DNA from 4 places in the Microbacterium sp. AG157 genome. Region 4 is predicted to be linked to each of the others. Evidence: predicted binding sites of a transcription regulator. Region 4 holds the regulator's gene; each other region holds the start of a gene.
What was found. Region 4 encodes HrcA, which represses chaperone genes, less so after heat shock. Its sites were predicted from a motif close to TTNGCACTCGNNNNNNNCGAGTGCNAA; they were not measured.
Positions count from the first base shown of each region.

Region 1: the regulator HrcA is predicted to act here: its motif matches at 2,958-2,984, upstream of groES (co-chaperone GroES).
Region 2: the regulator HrcA is predicted to act here: its motif matches at 2,926-2,952, upstream of DEU35_RS08065 (Hsp20/alpha crystallin family protein).
Region 3: the regulator HrcA is predicted to act here: its motif matches at 2,687-2,713, upstream of groL (chaperonin GroEL).

Region 1 covers NZ_QRDK01000001.1:765,636-770,072, forward strand. Annotated here, with positions in the region: gene DEU35_RS03660 (ABC transporter substrate-binding protein) at 1-1,335, opposite strand, end outside; gene rarD (EamA family transporter RarD) at 1,502-2,443, opposite strand; gene groES (co-chaperone GroES) at 2,582-2,878, opposite strand; gene DEU35_RS03675 (class I SAM-dependent methyltransferase) at 3,011-4,198, shown strand; gene DEU35_RS03680 (hypothetical protein) at 4,208-4,437, opposite strand, start outside.
Region 2 covers NZ_QRDK01000002.1:477,092-481,528, reverse strand. Annotated here, with positions in the region: gene DEU35_RS08080 (SRPBCC family protein) at 1-293, opposite strand, end outside; gene DEU35_RS08075 (NAD(P)/FAD-dependent oxidoreductase) at 448-1,641, opposite strand; gene DEU35_RS08070 (sugar ABC transporter ATPase) at 1,904-2,263, shown strand; gene DEU35_RS08065 (Hsp20/alpha crystallin family protein) at 2,389-2,844, opposite strand; gene DEU35_RS08060 (UbiA family prenyltransferase) at 3,040-3,867, shown strand; gene DEU35_RS08055 (SDR family NAD(P)-dependent oxidoreductase) at 3,874-4,437, opposite strand, start outside.
Region 3 covers NZ_QRDK01000002.1:233,027-237,463, reverse strand. Annotated here, with positions in the region: gene msrB (peptide-methionine (R)-S-oxide reductase MsrB) at 1-285, opposite strand, end outside; gene DEU35_RS06935 (DUF2332 family protein) at 358-1,347, shown strand; gene DEU35_RS06930 (DUF3263 domain-containing protein) at 1,357-1,611, shown strand; gene DEU35_RS06925 (LytR C-terminal domain-containing protein) at 1,647-2,249, shown strand; gene DEU35_RS06920 (cold-shock protein) at 2,381-2,581, shown strand; gene groL (chaperonin GroEL) at 2,752-4,371, shown strand.
Region 4 covers NZ_QRDK01000004.1:216,437-220,873, reverse strand. Annotated here, with positions in the region: gene DEU35_RS13800 (DUF1990 family protein) at 1-342, shown strand, start outside; gene hemW (radical SAM family heme chaperone HemW) at 342-1,559, shown strand; gene hrcA (heat-inducible transcriptional repressor HrcA) at 1,644-2,684, shown strand; gene dnaJ (molecular chaperone DnaJ) at 2,747-3,871, shown strand; gene DEU35_RS13780 (16S rRNA (uracil(1498)-N(3))-methyltransferase) at 3,874-4,437, shown strand, end outside.

The sequences.
Region 1 (4,437 bases), on a different contig from region 4:
CCAGCTGTAGTTGTTGTCGTCGCCGTACTCGAAGACACCGATGGTGGCCTGCGTCGGGTCGCCCACGTCGTTGAACGTGATCGGGCCCGAGACGCCGTCGTAGTCCGCTTCGCCGCCGCCGTTGATGATGTCGGCGCACGCGGCGTAGGTGGTGCACTTCGTGCCGCCGCCCTTGCCGCCCGAGACCGCCTGCATGTTGGCGGCCACGTCGGGACCGGCCGCCGAGCCCGCCTTCAGCGCCGCGAGGGCGAGGAGGACGACCGAGTCGTACGACTCGGGGGCGTAGGTGAAGTCCTCGAGCTTAGGGTTGCCCTTGCCGCTCCAGAACGACTCCAGCGTGCTGCGGAAGGTCGCCGTAGAGTCGGGGTCGACGCTCGGGTACGTGCCCTTGGCGCCGGTGAGGGTGCCGTTCGGGAACTGCGTGCCGAAGTTCTTCAGGTTGCCGTCGACGAAGAACAGCTTGTCCTTCGCGAAGCTGGCCGTCAGGTCGGGGATGATCGTCGAGACCTCGTCGAACGTGATCAGGGCGATCGCGTCGGGCTTCTGGGCCAGGACGTCTTCGATCTGCGCCGAGAAGTTCGTGTCACCGGTGTTGTAGAGGCTGGTGGCCACGACGGAGCCGCCCGCGCCCTCGAACGCCTTCTTGGTGAAGCACGCGAGGCCGGTGCCGTACGAGTCGTTCAGCACGATCATGCCGAGGGTCTCGTTGCCCTCGGAGGCGATCAGGTTGCCGAGAACCTCGCCCTGGAGCACGTCCGAGGGAGCAGTCCGCCAGTACAGGCCCTTGTCGTTGTAGCCGGTGAAGGCGGCCGAGGTGTTGGCCGGCGAGATCTGCACGGCGTTCGCCGCGATGACCTGGTCGATGAACTGCAGCGAGGTGCCCGACGACGCCGCACCGACGATCGCCGTTGCACCGGCTCCCAGCAGGCGCGGGATCTCGGTCTCGTAGGCCTTGTTGTCGGTGTCACCAGAGTCGCCCTGGATGAGGTTGATGTTGACGCCCTTGTTGGCGGCGTTGATGTCGGCCGCCGCGAGCTCGGTGCCGGCGATCTCGGGCGGGCCGAGGAAGGCAAGGTTGCCCGTGACGGGCAGAGCCGTACCGATGTTGTAGGTGAGGTCTTTGGCGGGGCCGGTCGAGGTCGACGAGTACTCGGGCGTGTACGAGGCGGGTTCGGCGGCGTTGCAGTCGATCGGGAAGTCGCCTCCACCGGCGGCGTTGCCGGAGTCGGACGGAGTGCTGGTATCGGTACAACCGGCGAGGACGAGCGCGGAGACGCCGACCACGGCGAAGCCGCCGATGATCTTCGCCGCACGCGAACGGGAGAGGACACTCATATGGGTGCTCCTTGGTGAGGTGGAACCGCGCGGATAACCCGCTCGGATTGTGACAAACCTAATGGCGCACTTGTCGCGGCGATGTTGCAATGTGTTAACGGTCGATTACGCGACCTAATCGTTACTTTCCTACGGCAATTGCGGCCGAGAAACGAAGTGAAAGAACTCAGACGGGCTCGACGACATCCGCGGGGACCCGGCGATGACGCCGGGAAGCGACGACGGAGTCGATGCTGAGAATCGCGAGCGCCACCCACACGAGCGCGAATCCGATCCATCGCTCGAGGGTCATGGGCTCGTGCAGAACCCAGACGCCGATCCCGAACTGGATGATGGGCGCCACGAACTGCAGCAGGCCGATGACGGTCAACGGCACGCGCCGCGCCCCCGAGGCGAACAACAGCAGAGGCACGGCGGTGACGGCTCCCGCGAGCAGCAGCAGCACGGTGTGCAGCGTTCCCGCTGTACCGAGGGTGATGCCGCTGAGACTCGCGACGAACACCAGCTGGATCGCCGCGACCGGCAGGAGCCACAGCGATTCGAGGGTGAGTCCGCTCACGGCATCCACCGCCGGTCCGATCTGCTTCTTCACCAGGCCATAGAAACCGAACGAGAAGGCCAGCGTCAGGGCGATCCAGGGAAATGCCCCGTATCCGATGACGATGACGGCGACCGCGACGACGGCGAGGCCGATGGCGATCCACGGTACGACGCGCAGCCGCTCGCGGAGCACGATGACGCCGAGCAGCACCGTCACGATCGGATTGATGAAGTAGCCGAGGCTCGTCTCGATGACGTGGTTCGTCAGGGCCCCGTACAGATAGGTCTGCCAGTTGACGTAGATGAGCACGCCCGCCAGCGCGGTGAGCCCCATCAGCCGTGGCTGCCGCACGATCGCCAGGAACGGCCGCCACATGCGCAGCACCGTCAACAGAAGCAGGCAGAACACGAACGCGAGGATGATGCGCCACGCCACCACCTCGAAGGGGCCGGTGGGCGTGAGTTGCAGGAAGTACAGGGGCAGGACGCCCCAGAGCAGGTACGCACCGAGGGCGTACACCGCTCCGCGGGTGCTCCCGCCGGTCAGAGCGGAAGGAGCACGGGTCACCGACCCAGCCTAGGGCTCCGCCCGGGTCCCGAGACGCCGACCATCGCGCTTTTCGTGCCACATCGGGCGTGCCCGCACCGGGGACGACGAAGGCCCCGGATGCCGTGGCATCCGGGGCCTTCGAACGATCTCACTCGATCAGCGGACGACGACCGCCAGGACGTCGCGAGCCGAGAGCACGAGGTACTCGTCGGCGCCGAACTTGACCTCGGTGCCGCCGTACTTGCTGTAGAGCACGCGGTCGCCGACGGCGACGTCGAGGGGGACACGGTTGCCGTTGTCGTCGATGCGGCCGGGGCCGACAGCGACGACCTCGCCCTCCTGCGGCTTCTCCTTGGCAGTGTCGGGGATGACGAGACCACTCGCGGTGGTCTGCTCAGCCTCGACCTGCTTGATGACGATGCGGTCCTCGAGCGGCTTGATGGAAACCGACACGGTCTACCTCTTCTTTCTCGTTACAGAAGACTTGTCAGCACTCACGCGGGGAGAGTGCTAATTCGAGTGTAGAGAAGCGTTGGCACTCACGCAACGCGAGTGCCAGCAAGAACCCCCGCCTAGGCTGAATCGGTGGATACCAGCGAGCTGACCGCACTGCTCACGCCCGAGGGCCTGCGCCTCCTCGACGAGGTGGGCGCCCTCGACTCGACGGACGAGGTCGCTCGCTCGGTCTCGCGGCTGCGGGCCGCAGGCCACTCCCCCGACCTCGTCGCGGCCGTCGTCGGGCAGGCCCGGTTGCGGGTGCGCGCGACCGCGAAGTTCGGGCCCTTCGCCGAACGCATGCTCTTCACTCGCGCGGGGCTCGAGCAGGCGACCCGCCTGTCCATCGCCGCCCGTCACGCCGGCCGCTTCCGCGCCGCGGGGATCGACAGCGTGGCCGACCTCGGGTGCGGAATCGGCGGGGACGCCCTCGGGATGGCGGGTCTCGGCATCCGGGTGCACGCCGTCGACGCCGACGAGGTGACCGCGGCCCTCGCGGCCTACAATCTCGCCCCCTTCGGCGACGCGGCGACGGTGCAGCACGCCCGCGCCGAGGACGTGGACCTGAGCGGGACGGATGCCGTGTGGCTCGACCCCGCGCGACGCACGGCGGGTCACGCCGAGACGCGCCAGGTGTCTTCGGCCGAGTGGTCGCCCTCGCTCGAGTGGGTCTTCGAGCTGCTGAGAACAACGCCCGGCGGCGTGAAGCTCGGGCCGGGCTTCGACCGCACGCAGATCCCCGACGATGTCGAGGCGCAGTGGATCAGCGCCGACGGCTCGACCATCGAGCTCGTGCTCTGGGCCGGCTCCCTCGCCCGCGAGGGGATCCGCCGCGCCGCGCTCGTCGTGCGCGGGAACGACGCCTGGGAGCTCACCGCGCCGTCCGACAGCCCCGATGTCGACGAACGCGAGCTCGGCGAATTCGTCCACGAGCCCGACGGCGCCGTCATCCGCGCGCGTCTCATCGGCGAGGTCGGACGAGCCCTGGATGCCGGCATGCTCGCACCCGGCATCGCCTACCTCACCTCGGACGCCGCGTTGACGAGCCCGTTCGTCTCGTCGTTCCGCGTGCGCGAGCAACTGCCGGCCGACCCGAAGAAGCTCGCCCAGGCGTTGCGCGCACGAGGGATCGGGACGTTGGAGATCAAGAAGCGCGGGGTCGATGTCGACCCGGCGGTGCTGCGCAAGAAGCTCTCTCTGCGCGGCGATGCCTCGGCCACACTCCTCCTCACGCGCGTGGGGTCGAAGCGTCTCGCGCTGCTGGCCGATCGCGTCTGACGACGCCGGTCACCCGACGGCGAGCTGCGAGAAGCCCCAGATCAACCAGCCGGCACTGAACGAGACCGAGAGCAGAGACAGCGCGAGCGCCCAGACGGCGGCCCGACGGCTGTCATGCGCCCGCCGGAGCGAGACGATGGCGAGGACCGCACCGATCACCCCGATGGGAAGCAGCCAGCCGGTGAACACCGCCGCCGCGAGCGCGATGATCGCCACGCCGAGCGCCCACGGCGCGACGG
Region 2 (4,437 bases), on a different contig from region 4:
ACGCGCGTCTCATCGTCCGAGAGACGGTGGAAGGTCACGACTCCGGCGTGGTTCTCGTCGCCGCCCACGCTGTTCCACGCGACGCGCTCGTCGGGGTGCTGTTCGGTGATCTCGGCGTCGAACTCGCGCTCGGCACCGGCGATCTTCACCTTCCAGTGCGTCAGGGTGTCGCTCTTCTGCGTGATGGACTCCACGAAGCTCATGAAGTGCGGGAACTCCTCGAACTGCGTCCACTGGTTGTACGCGACGCGGACGGGAACGTTGACGTCGATGGTTTCGATGACCTGTGCCATGGTGTCCTCTTCTCGTGTGATTTCCGGGGCTGATGTCAGTCTTCGACCGATGCCGCCGACCCGACCCCGGGGTTGAGGGATCCGCGTTCGTGCCCTATACGCGCAGGCGTGTGGTCTGGACCCCTGGCGTGAGGGGGGCGGGGCAGCGCCCGCGTCATGCCCGCCCGCGCAGGATGAGGTGCCAGTACACCCACGGGAGGACGCGACGATCGGCGATCCACGACAGGCGGCGCTCGCGATACAGCGAGCGCCAGAACGGCACGGTCGGCTTCAGCCGACCCTTCCGGTCGAACTCGGCGAAGACGACCGTGCCGCGCGAGACGGTGAACGGCACGACGCTGTAGCCGTCGTACGTCGCCGAGGGTGCACGCCCCGCGAGCGCGGCCCTCATGTTCCTGACGAGCACTTTGGCCTGCGGGCGGATCGCCCCGCCCGAGCGCCGCGTCGCGACGGTGGCGGCATCGCCGATGGCCCAGACCTCCGGGTGGCGGGTGTGCTGCAGGGTCTCGGGATCGACATCGACGAAGCCGTGCGGATCATCGGATGCCGCAAGGCCGCTGCCCGCGATCCATTCCGGTGCTCGCTGCGGAGGCACAGCGTGCAGCACGTCGTACGCCAACGTCTCTTCCGCATCGCCGCGACCGATCACGAGCGTGCGGGAGTCGGCATCCACTCGTCGAACGTCCCGGCTGTAACGCACCTCGATGTCGTATGCGTCGAGTGTGCGGCGGAGTTCGTCGTCGACGGCCGGGATGCCGAAGGGCACGGGATCCGGGCACACGAACACCACGCGGAGGTCGTCGCGCACCCCGATCGCCCGCCACCAGTCGCACGCGAGGTACATCGGTTTCTGGGCGGCCGCTCCGCACGAGGCAGGCTCGGGCGGTTGGGTGAAGACGACCGTGCCCGAGCGGAGGTTACGGAGCACCGGCGACGCTTTCGCGGCGAGCTCGTAGTCGTAGTTCGAAATGCCGCTGGGGGCGGCCATCGCTTCGGGCAGACCCGGGATCTGCTCCCACGCCATGCGCATGCCCGCGCTGACCACGAGCTGGTCGTAGTCGAGGTGTCCGCCTGAGACGAGGTGGACGCGGCGGGCCTCGGCATCCACGGTGAACACTTCGTCGCGCAGCCATCGCACTCCCGCAGGGATGACGTCGGCCTGATTCCGTGCGGCCTCCGAGGCGCGCGCGGTGCCGCCGGCGATGTGCGACTGGAGGGGGGCGAAGACGTGGATCGTGCGCGGTTCGATGACGGTGATGTCGCCGAGGCGCAGCCGGTGCAGGCGCCCGGCGACGGACAGGCCGGCGTTTCCGCCGCCGATCACGACGATGCGCGGGGAGTCGGTCATGGGAATCCTCTCGTTTTCCTCACGGTGCGGCCTCGCGCGTTGCCCGACCAGTGCCTTGACACCACCGGTCCCGCGGACGACGCCTCACGTGGACGACCGGGGGCCCCTCGTCGACCGGGGGCGTCCGAGACGGCTTCGCTCGCGGTGCTCGTACGAAAGCGGGGATGCACGTGTCAAGGCCCGGGGCTCGAGGCGGAGCGCCCCGTTGGATGAGAAGACCGCCGTTCCCGGCGGTGACGCGCGTGCCACGAAAGGACCCCTCATGAGCGACGCTTCGATCGACCCGACCCCCGACGCGACGAACCCGGCCGCCGACGCGGGCATCGCCGCCGTGCAGCCCCTTCGCGACGGCGACACGTCCATCGAGCCCGACCCCGCGCTCGACCCCGCCCAGGCGGAGTGGGACGCCACGAACGCCCTCGACGAGGGGGCGGACCCGGCCGATATCAACCCGGCGACCGCCACGGGTGCCGATCCGGCCGAGATTCCCGCGGACGACAGCGACATCCCGCTCGAGGACATCCATCCCGAATCCACCGGGACCGACTCGCAGGGAGAGGACCCGGGCGTGGTCGAACTCGGCGAAGAGGGCCAGGGCGACCTCGCCCCCGAAGACCTCTGACCCCTCCGCCATGCCCCGGGCCCGATCGCGGCGCCCGGGGCATGGTGCCGCGGGCGCCGCGCCGATGGTCCCGAAGCGGAGGCAGAGCGCGGCGGCGCGGCCGGGCCGCGCTCGCGGCTCGTGCCCTACTGCTCGATGGGCTGAGGGGTGCTCTCGTGCGCCTCGATGACGCCGTCGCCGTCGTCGGTCGAGACGGCGATGCGGCGCGGCTTCGCCTTCTCGCTGACCGGAATCGTCACGGAGAGCACGCCGTTGCGGTACGACGCGCTGATGCCGTCGGTGTCGATGCCCTGGCCGAGATTGAGCTGGCGGACGAACGAGGCCGTCTCGCGCTCGCGGGTGATCCACTTCACCCCCTCGCCCGAGCCCAGGGTGCGCTCGGCGCGGATCGTCAGCAGCTGACCGTCGACGTCGATGTCGACCGAGCCGGGGTCGACGCCGGGCAGGTCGGCGGCCAGGACGTAGTGGTCGCCGTCGCGATAGAGGTCCATCGGCATCCGTCGCGGACCACCGCCGCGGCGGGCGTCGAGGAGCGTCGACGCGAGGCGGTCGAGGTCGCGGAAGGGGTCGTAGGTGGCCATGGTCGTTCTCCTTTTCGATCGTCCGGGATCTGGCATCCCGAGGTTCTGAAGTTGAGCCGAGGCGACTCAACTGCGACGAGATTAGCACTCGGGTGGACAGAGTGCCAAGAGGCGAACGCGCGTGCGATCTCGACAGCGGTCGGTCCGACCTCGGGCGCGCGGCCGATCCCGCCCTCGGCGCGGTAGCGTCGGGGGGTGACGGATGCCGCGGTCGAGCCGCCCCTCGTGCGCTCGCTCTGGGGTGCCACCCACCCGGGCCCGACCCTCGTGGTCACCGTCCTCGCGCTGGCCCTCGGCATCGCGGCGGGCGTCGAGCCGTGGCGCTTGGCGGTGCTCGTCGTCGCCGTCTTCGCCGGTCAGGTCTCCGTCGGGCTCTCGAACGACGCGATCGACGGCGCGCGCGACGCGGCGGTCGGTCGTACCGACAAGCCGATCGCCGGGGGAGCGGTGACGCCGGAGCGCGCGCTCGGGGTGGCCGTGGCATCCGCGATCCTCGCCATCGCCCTGTCGCTGCCCCTCGGACCGGCTCTCGTGGCCGCCCACGCCGTCGCGCTCGCATCCGCCTGGGCGTACAACGCGGGTCTCAAATCGACGCCGCTGTCGATCGTGCCCTTCGTCGTGAGCTTCGGGTTCTTCCCCTCGTTCGCGACCCTGAGTCTCTCGCCGCCCGCGCTCGCCGCGTGGTGGGCATCTCTCGCGGGGGCGGCCCTCGGAGCCGCCGTCCACCTGACGAATGTCGTGCGCGACCTCGACGACGACCGGCGCACCGGGGTGCGCGGACTTCCGCACCGTCTGGGAGCGCGGGCGTCTACGGTGATCGCCGCGTGCGGGATCGTCGTCGGAGCGGTCGCCGTGTTCGCCGGCACGGATGCCACGATCGCCGGCGTCGTCTTCCTCGCCGCGGTCGCAGCGGTCGCGGTCGGCGCCGTGGCGCTGGTGTTCGTGCGGCCGCCCGGGCGGGCGGTGTTCCGATTGACCATGTTGGCGGCGCTGCTCCTCGCCGCGCAGCTGGTCGTCGCCTGAGCTCGCCTACTGCGGCCGCACCCGCAGATGCGTCACGCCCCCGTCGACCTCGAGCGCGGTGCCGGTCGTCGAGCCCGCGCTCGGACTCGCGAGATACATGATCGCGCCGGCGACTTCGGCGGGCGTGACCATCCGCCCCGTCGCCTGGCGGGCGTCGAGAGCGGCGCGCTCGGCCACGGGGTCGGGGAAGTCTTGCAGCATCCGCTCGACGAAGGGCGTCGAGACGGTGCCGGGGCTCACGCAATTCACCCGCACGCCCTCGCGCACATGGTCGGTGGCCATCGCGTAGGTGAGCGAGAGGATCGCACCCTTCGAGGCGTTGTAGACGGCGCGCCGGGGCAGACCGTTCATGGCCCCGATCGAGCACACGTTGACGATCGACGCGTGCTCCGAGTGCGTGAGGTACGGCAGCGCTGCGGCGCAGGCACGGGCCGTGCCGCGCACGTTGATGTCGAGCACGCGGTCCCAGTCGGCCTCGGTCGCCTCCTCGACGGTTCCGACGCAGCTCACCCCGGCGCTGTTCACCAAGACGTCGACCCCGCCGAATCTTTCTGCGACGGCCGCCATCGC
Region 3 (4,437 bases), on a different contig from region 4:
GACCTCGGTGCGCTGCATGCCGTGGCTGTTGTCTTCGATGAGCTCGACCGCCTCGGGGCGGACCGACTCGTAGAAGCTCGGCCACCCGCAGTGCGAGTCGAACTTGGTGCCGCTCTGGAACAGTTCGGCATTGCACGCCGCACACGTGTAGAGGCCGGCACGGCTCTCGTCGAGCAGCTCACCGGTCCAGGCGCGCTCGGTACCCGCCTGGCGGAGCACCGCGTACTGCTCGGGGCTGAGCTCAGCGCGCCACTGGTCGTCGGACTTGTCGACGGCGTAGGTCATATTCACTCTCCTTCTTCGTCTCTATTCTCTCGCGCCCAGCGGCGGTCAGGTCGTGACGGCATAATCTCCCGGGTGACTCCGGATGCCGCGACCACCGTCGCCGACCGCTATCGACGTTTCGCCCGCGACGAGGCACCGGGACGTTCGGTGGTGTACGGAGCCTGGGCGGGGCGCGTCGCCGACGATGCCGCCGTCGCGGCCGCCCTCGCGGGCATCCCCGACACACGCCGTCAGCCACCGCTGGTCTTCGCGGTGATGCGTCTTCTGGGGGCGCCGCTCGACGACGTCGACGAGTGGGCGTCATGGGTCGTGGCTCACGCCGACGCGATCGTCGAGGAGTGCGGCCGACGCAGCGTGCAGACCAACGAGCCGCTCCGGTGCGCAGCCCTGCTCCCGGCGTTGGCGGCGATCGAGGGGCCGATCGCCCTGCTGGAGGTAGGGGCGAGCGCGGGGCTCTGCCTGTACCCCGACCGGTACTCGTACCGCTATCACCGCGGCGGCGAGGTCATCGCGGTCGATCCCGTCGACGGTCGCAGTTCCGTCGTCCTCGACAGCGATCTCGAGGGGCACCCCGACCTGCGGATGCCGGAGATCGTCTGGCGTGCGGGGATCGATCTCAGTCCCCTCGACGCCCGGCGTTCCGAAGATCGTAAGTGGCTCACCGGCCTCGTCTGGCCGGGGGAGGAGGGCCGCCTCGAACGCATCGAGGCGGCACTCGACATCGTGGCGGCCGATCCGCCGATCCTCGTCGCGGGCGACGGCGCGCAGGCCCTTCCCGCGCTCGCCGCACGGGCTCCGGCAGGAGCGACGCTGGTCGTGACCACTCCCGGCGTCCTCGCTCACGTGCCGCGCGTGCACCGGACCGCGGTGATCGCGGCAGCCCAGGCGGCGGGCAGGTGGATCACCCTCGACGCGCCCGGCCTGCACGACGGATGGACGCGTCGACCCGAGCCCGCGCGGGGCGGCTTCGCCCTCGCCCTCGACGGCGAGGTGCGGGCGGAGGTCGACCCGCTCGGGGCGTGGGTGGCGTGGCATCCGGGATCGGGACCGACGGCGCAGTAGCGTGGCGGCGTGCCTCTGTCGGACCGTGACCTCGCCTTCCTCGCCTTCGAGGGGGAATGGCGCCGTCACGCGGGAGCGAAGGAAGAGGCGATCCGCGCCGAGTTCTCTCTGACGCCCGCCCGGTACTACCAATTGCTCGGCCGTCTCATCGACACCCCCGAGGCTCTCGCCCACGACCCCATGCTCGTCCGCCGCTTGCGACGTCGCCGCGACGACGCGACGGCCCAGCACCGCGCTCGCCTCGGTCGGGCGGCGGTCCGCTGACAGGCTCGCCTCGACGCGACCGATAGCATCGTCCAATGGCCAGATCGACCTTCCCTCGGGATCGCTTCGACGACCTCCCGGCCGAATCCGGTCGCGTCGGCGCTCACCGTGCCGAGAAACCGCGGCTGCGCGGATGGATCGTGTTCCTCTGGGCGGCCATCGCCACTCTGCTGTTGATCATCGCCGGCATCTTCGCGACACTCGTCGTCTCGGGTCGCATCTCGCTCGGCGCCGACACCGCGCCCAGCCCGACCGTCTCGGCCGAACCGACCATCCCGGCCGTCGTCGACACCTCGTACTCGGTCGTCGTGCTCAACGGCACCTCCGACAGCGGGCTCGCGGCCTCGGTCCGTGACCAGATCGTGGCCGCGGGCTGGAGCGGAGACAACGTCGAGACGGGCACCTCCGACAGCACCGACTTCGCCGACACCACGATCTACTACCGCCTCGAGAGCGACGAGGCCGCGGCCGAGGGGCTGGCGCAGACCATCGGCGGGGCGCAGATCGCGCAGAGCGATTTCCTGCAGCCGACCGACGACCCGAACACCCCGGCTGATGAGAGCGACGTCAAGCGCCTGATCGTCGTGATCGGGCTCGACCGCGCTGCCGGCCAGCCTTCCTCCTCCCCCTCGTCCTGACACCGCGAGGGGCGCGTGTTTCCGCGTCGTAACAACTTGGATGCACGCGCGTCAACAATGCTCCGGAACCCCGATTCCGCGGCATCGCTCGTGCTTACGATGACCTCGTCGTTCAGCAACAGGAGATTCGCATGACGCAGGGCACTGTCAAATGGTTCAACGCCGAGAAGGGTTTCGGCTTCATCACCGTCGATGACGGGCAGGACGTCTTCGTCCACTACTCGAGCATCGAGATGTCGGGTTTCCGTGTCCTCGAGGAGGGGCAGGCCGTCGAATTCACCGTCGGCACCGGTCAGAAGGGCCCTCAGGCGGAGTCCGTGCGACTGGCCTGAGCGCTGATCCGAACGCCGTGGCATCCGAGTTCCGGATGCCACGGCGTTCGCTGTTTCCGGGACGGCGCGTGGCTTGCACTCCCTAGGGGCGAGTGCCAGAATGAATTAGCACTCGCTTTCGTCGAGTGCCAAAATCTGCAAGTCACCCGTCCGGGAGGGACGACACACTTATGGCAAAGATCATCGCTTTCGACGAAGAGGCCCGGCGCGGTCTCGAGCGCGGCCTCAACACTCTCGCCGACGCCGTCAAGGTGACCCTGGGCCCCCGCGGTCGCAACGTCGTGCTCGAGAAGAAGTGGGGCGCACCCACGATCACGAACGACGGTGTCTCGATCGCCAAGGAGATCGAGCTCGACGACCCGTACGAGAAGATCGGCGCTGAGCTGGTCAAGGAGGTCGCGAAGAAGACCGACGACGTCGCGGGTGACGGCACCACCACCGCCACCGTCCTCGCCCAGGCGCTCGTGCGCGAGGGCCTGCGCAACGTCGCCGCCGGCGCCGACCCCATCTCGCTCAAGAAGGGCATCGAGAAGGCCGTCAAGGCCGTCACCGACGAGCTTCTCGCCTCCGCCAAGGAGGTCGAGTCGAAGGAGCAGATCGCCGCGACCGCGTCGATCTCCGCCGCCGACCCCGCGATCGGCGAGCTCATCGCCGAGGCCATCGACAAGGTGGGCAAGGAGGGCGTCGTCACCGTCGAGGAGTCGAACACCTTCGGCACCGAGCTCGAGCTCACCGAGGGCATGCGCTTCGACAAGGGGTACATCAACCCCTACTTCGTCACCGACCCCGAGCGTCAGGAAGCGGTCTTCGAAGACCCGTACATCCTGATCGCCAACCAGAAGATCTCCAACATCAAGGACCTTCTGCCGATCGTCGACAAGGTGATCCAGGAGGGCAAGGAACTCCTCATCATCGCCGAAGACGTCGAGGGCGAAGCTCTCGCGACCCTGGTGCTGAACAAGATCCGCGGCATCTTCAAGTCGGTCGCCGTCAAGGCTCCCGGGTTCGGCGACCGTCGCAAGGCGCAGCTGCAGGACATCGCGATCCTCACCGGCGGCCAGGTCATCACCGAAGAGGTGGGCCTCAAGCTCGAGAACGCGACCGTCGACCTCCTCGGCCGTGCACGCAAGGTCATCATCACCAAGGACGAGACCACCATCGTCGAGGGTGCCGGTGAGTCCGAGCTGATCGAGGGTCGCGTGACCCAGATCCGCCGCGAGATCGAGAACACCGACAGCGACTACGACCGCGAGAAGCTCCAGGAGCGGCTCGCGAAGCTCGCTGGTGGCGTCGCCGTCATCAAGGCCGGAGCCGCGACCGAGGTCGAGCTCAAGGAGCGCAAGCACCGCATCGAAGACGCCGTGCGCAACGCCAAGGCCGCCGTGGAAGAGGGTGTCGTCGCCGGTGGTGGCGTCGCGCTCATCCAGGCCGGCAAGAACGCCCTCGTCAACCTCGAGCTCACGGGCGACGAGGCGACCGGTGCGAACATCGTCCGCGTCGCTATCGAGGCTCCGCTCAAGCAGATCGCGCTCAACGCCGGTCTCGAGCCCGGTGTCGTCGCGAACAAGGTCGCCGAGCTCCCCGTGGGCCACGGGCTGAACGCTGCGACCGGCGAGTACGGTGACCTGTTCGCACAGGGCATCATCGACCCGGCCAAGGTGACCCGCTCGGCTCTGCAGAACGCTGCGTCGATCGCCGGCCTGTTCCTCACGACCGAGGTCGTCGTCGCCGACAAGCCGGAGAAGAACCCCGCTCCCGCGGGCGACCCGACCGGTGGCATGGACTTCTGATCCACGCTGACGACTGAGAACGCCCCCTCCCTCGGGAGGGGGCGTTCTTCGTTGGTAGGGGGAGGG
Region 4 (4,437 bases):
TTCGCCGCCGACGGCACACCCTTCGTCCGTCCCGGCACCGGCATCCGTCTGCACGGCAAGGTCGACGGGCACCGCGCCGACGCCGAACTCCGCGTCATCTCGGTCTTCGAGGAGCCCCGCCGCGTCGGTTTCATCCTCGGCACGGTCGGCCACTCGATCGTCAGCGGCGAGGAGCTGTTCTCGGTCGAATGGCGAGACAACGATGAGGTCTGGTTCGTGGTCCGCGCCTTCGACCGCCCCACGGCTCCGACCTACCGCCTCTTCGGCAGCCGCCTACGCCGCCGCCGCAAGGCGCTGTTCGCCCGGTACCTCCGCGCCATCTCTCCGCTGTACGCGTCCTGATGGGCGGCCCCCTCCCACTCGGAGACCCCGCCCCGGTCGATGGACGCCTGCCCGCCGACCTCGCCATCGACCCCGCGACCGATTTCGGCGTGTACCTGCACGTCCCCTTCTGTCGCGTGCGCTGCGGTTACTGCGACTTCAACACCTATACCGCCAGCGAGCTGCGCGGCGCGCGCCAAGACGACTTCGCCGACACGCTCGCCGCCGAGGTGCGCCTGGCGGGGGGAGTGATGGATGCCGCGGGCGGCCGCCGCGCGGCATCCACCGTCTTCTTCGGAGGAGGCACACCGACGCTTCTTCCGCCCGGTGATCTCGCGCGGATGCTCGAAGCGGTGCGGGACGAGTTCGGGATCGCCGAGGGTGCCGAGGTCTCGGTCGAAGCCAACCCCGACACCGTCGACGACACCGTGGCGCGCACCCTCGCCGACGCGGGCGTCACGCGGCTGTCGATCGGCATGCAGTCGGCGCGACCGCACGTGCTCGCGGTCCTCGACCGCACTCACGACCCCCTGAACGTCGCCACCGCCGTGGCAGCGGCCCGCCGGGCGGGCCTCGACGTGTCGGTCGATCTCATCTACGGCGCGCCGGGGGAGTCGCTCGACGACTGGCGGGCCTCCCTCGAGGCGGCCATCGCGCTCGAACCCGACCACATCTCGGCCTACGCGCTGATCGTCGAAGACGGCACGAAGCTCGCGCGTCAGATCCGCTCGGGTGCGGTCGCAGAGCCGTCCGACGACCTCCAGGCCGACATGTACGAGCTTGCCGACGAGCTGCTCGGCGCCGCCGGCTTCGACTGGTACGAGGTGTCGAACTGGTCCCGAGGCGTTTCGCACCGCTCTCGCCACAACCTCGCCTACTGGCGCGGCACCGACTGGTGGGGCTTCGGGCCGGGAGCTCACAGCCACGTCGGCGGGCTCCGCTGGTGGAACGTGAAGCACCCGGCCGCGTACGCTCAGCGCCTGGCCGCGCTCGAGTCCCCGGCCGCCGCGCGGGAACGCCCCGATGAGACCGCGCGCCGGCTCGAGTCGGTGCTGCTGCGCAGCCGCATCCGCGACGGCCTCGCGGTGTCGGAGATCCTCGGCGAGGGCCGCAAGGCCGTGGCATCCCTCATCGCGGACGGTCTGATCGAGGGACGCGATGCCGTGCGGGGACGCATCGTGCTGACCCTGCGCGGGCGCCTCTTGGCGGATGCCGTGGTGCGGTCTCTGACGGCCTGATCCGCGAGCCCCCGGCACCGGGTCGGACCGATCCCGTAGAATTGGCACTCCACAGATGCGAGTGCCAGACGGGAGGAGCAGCTCATGGTGTCGGAACGAGGCCTTCAGGTGCTCCGCGCGATCGTCCAGGACTACGTCGACACGCGGGAGCCCGTCGGAAGCAAGGCGATCGTCGACCGTCACGCGTTCGGAGTGTCGGCGGCCACGATCCGCAACGACATGGCGCTGCTCGAAGACGAGGACCTCATCGTCGCGCCGCACACGTCGTCGGGGCGCGTCCCGACCGACAAGGGCTACCGCGTCTTCGTCGATCACCTCGCGGAACTCCGCCCGCTCTCGGGTGCGCAGCGCAGCGCGATCACGTCTTTCCTCGACGAGGCGGGCGACCTCGACGACCTGCTGGCGCGCACCGTCCGAGCGCTCACACAACTGACCGGCCAGGTCGCGATCGTGCAGTATCCCTCGTTCGCCCGCGCAAACGTGACCCACGTCGAGCTCGTCGCGCTCGGCGGACCGCGCCTGCTGGTCATCCTCGTCACCGATACCGGCCGGGTGTCGCAACGGATCGCTCTCGTGCCCACGGAGCCGACCGAGGCGGACATCATCCAGCTGCGCGCCCGAGTGGGGGCGGTGCTCGTCGGGCGAAGCGTCGCCGACAGCTCGCATCGGGTGCAAGCGGCTCTGGCTGACGGACCGCGCCCCGGGGTCGCGCTCGACGCGATCGCCGATGCGGTGCTGCACGTGGTCGGGGAAGAGCTCGAGGAGTTCCGCCAGGACCGCCTGGTGCTGGCCGGTGCCGCGACGCTCGCCAAGCGTGAGTCCGACTTTCGCGGCAGCATCTACCCGCTGCTCGAGGCCATCGAGGAGCAGGTGACGCTCCTGCGTCTCATGAGCGAGATGGTCGCCGACGAGAAGGGCCTGTCGGCCAGCATCGGCCGCGAGAACGAGCCCTTCGGCCTGGTCGAGGCCTCGGTGCTCGCCAGCCGGTACGACGGCTCCACCGGCGGCGCACGCGTGGGCCTGCTCGGTCCCACCCGCATGGACTACTCCTCCAACCTCGCGGCGGTTCGTGCCGTCGCGCACTATCTGACCCGGATGCTCGAAGACGACGACGCGTCTCGCTGACGACGAGCGCTCCGAGCACCCCACCCGAGAACGACCCCGCGCAAGCGGACAGGAAGGCGATTGTGGCTGACCACTACGAGGTCCTGGGCGTCGAACGCGATGCCAGCCCCGAAGACATCAAGAAGGCGTACCGCCGTCTGGCGCGTCAGCTCCACCCCGATGTCAACCCGGGAGAAGACGCGTCCGAGCGCTTCAAGCTCGTCACCCACGCTTACGACGTGTTGAGCGACCCCGAGCAGCGCCGTCGGTACGACATGGGCGGCGACCAGAGCCCCTTCGGTGGTGGGGGCGCGGCCGGCTTCGGTGGTTTCAGCGACATCTTCGAGACGTTCTTCGGCGGCGGAGGCCAGGGGGGAGGCGGCCGCGGACCTCGACCGCGTTCGCGCCGCGAGCGCGGACAAGACGCCCTCGTGCGCGTCACGCTCGACCTCGGCGACGTCGTCTTCGGCACCCATCGCGACCTCGAGGTCGACACCGCGGTGCTGTGCGAGACGTGTCAGGGCGCCTGCACGCAGCCCGGTACCAGCGAGGTCACCTGCGACATCTGCCACGGCTCCGGCCACGTGCAGCGCACCGTGCGCAGCCTGCTCGGCAACGTGGTCACCAGTGCCCCCTGCAGCGTCTGCCAGGGCCACGGCACGACCATCCCGTACCCCTGCGGCACCTGTCAGGGTCAGGGACGCGTCCGCGCCCGCCGCACCGTGTCGGTCGACATCCCCGCCGGCGTCGAGTCCGGCCTGCGCCTGCAACTCCCCGGCTCCGGCGAGGTCGGGCCCGCGGGCGGTCCCAACGGCGACCTCTACCTCGAGATCACCGTCGAGACCCACGAGTCCTTCAGCCGTGAGGGCGATGACCTCGTCGCAACCCTCGAGGTGTCGATGCCGGATGCCATCCTCGGTACGAACACCTCGATCCAGTCCCTCGACGGCAGCGTCGACCTCGAAGTGCGCCCGGGCGTGCAATCGGGCGACGTCCTGACGATCAAGGGCCGCGGCATCACGCCGTTGCGTGGGAGCCAGCGCGGCGACCTCCGCGTCGGCGTGCACGTGGTGACCCCGACGCGCCTCGACCACAAGGAGCGCGCCCTCATCGAGGAGTTCGCCAAGCGCACCAAGGCGCCGAAGCCCCGTCTGGCCGAGCACCAGCAGGGAATGTTCAGCAAGTTCCGCGACCGCTTCCGGCACTGACCGTGGCGCTGCACTTCGTCTGCGACGACGCCGGTTCCGCCCGCCCGGGCGACACCGTCGAACTCACTGGTGCCGAGGCGCACCACGCCTCGGCCGTCCGGCGCGTGCGCGTCGACGAGGCGGTGACGCTCGGCGACGGGCGCGGGGTGTGGCTGTCGGGCATCGTGACCGCGGCGACCCCGAAACAGGTCGACGTGCGCGTCACCGGACGCGACGAGGTCCCCGCGCCCTCCCCGCGCTTCGTGCTCGTGCAGGCCCTCGCAAAGGGCGACCGCGACGAACTCGCCGTCCAGGCGGCGACGGAGCTCGGTGTCGACGCGATCGTGCCGTGGCAGGCGTCGCGAAGCGTCTCGCGCTGGGACGCGAAAGCCGAGAAGGGTCTCGCCCGCTGGCGCACGATCGTCCGCGAAGCGGCGAAGCAGGCCCACCGCGCGTGGATTCCCGAGGTCGAGGGAGTCGCGCGAACGGCCGACCTCGTCCGCCTCGCCGGCGCGGCCCAGATCTTGGTGCTGGAGCCGTCGGCATCCGCTCGTCTCACCGAGGTCGCCGCGGAGGCGTCGGACGGT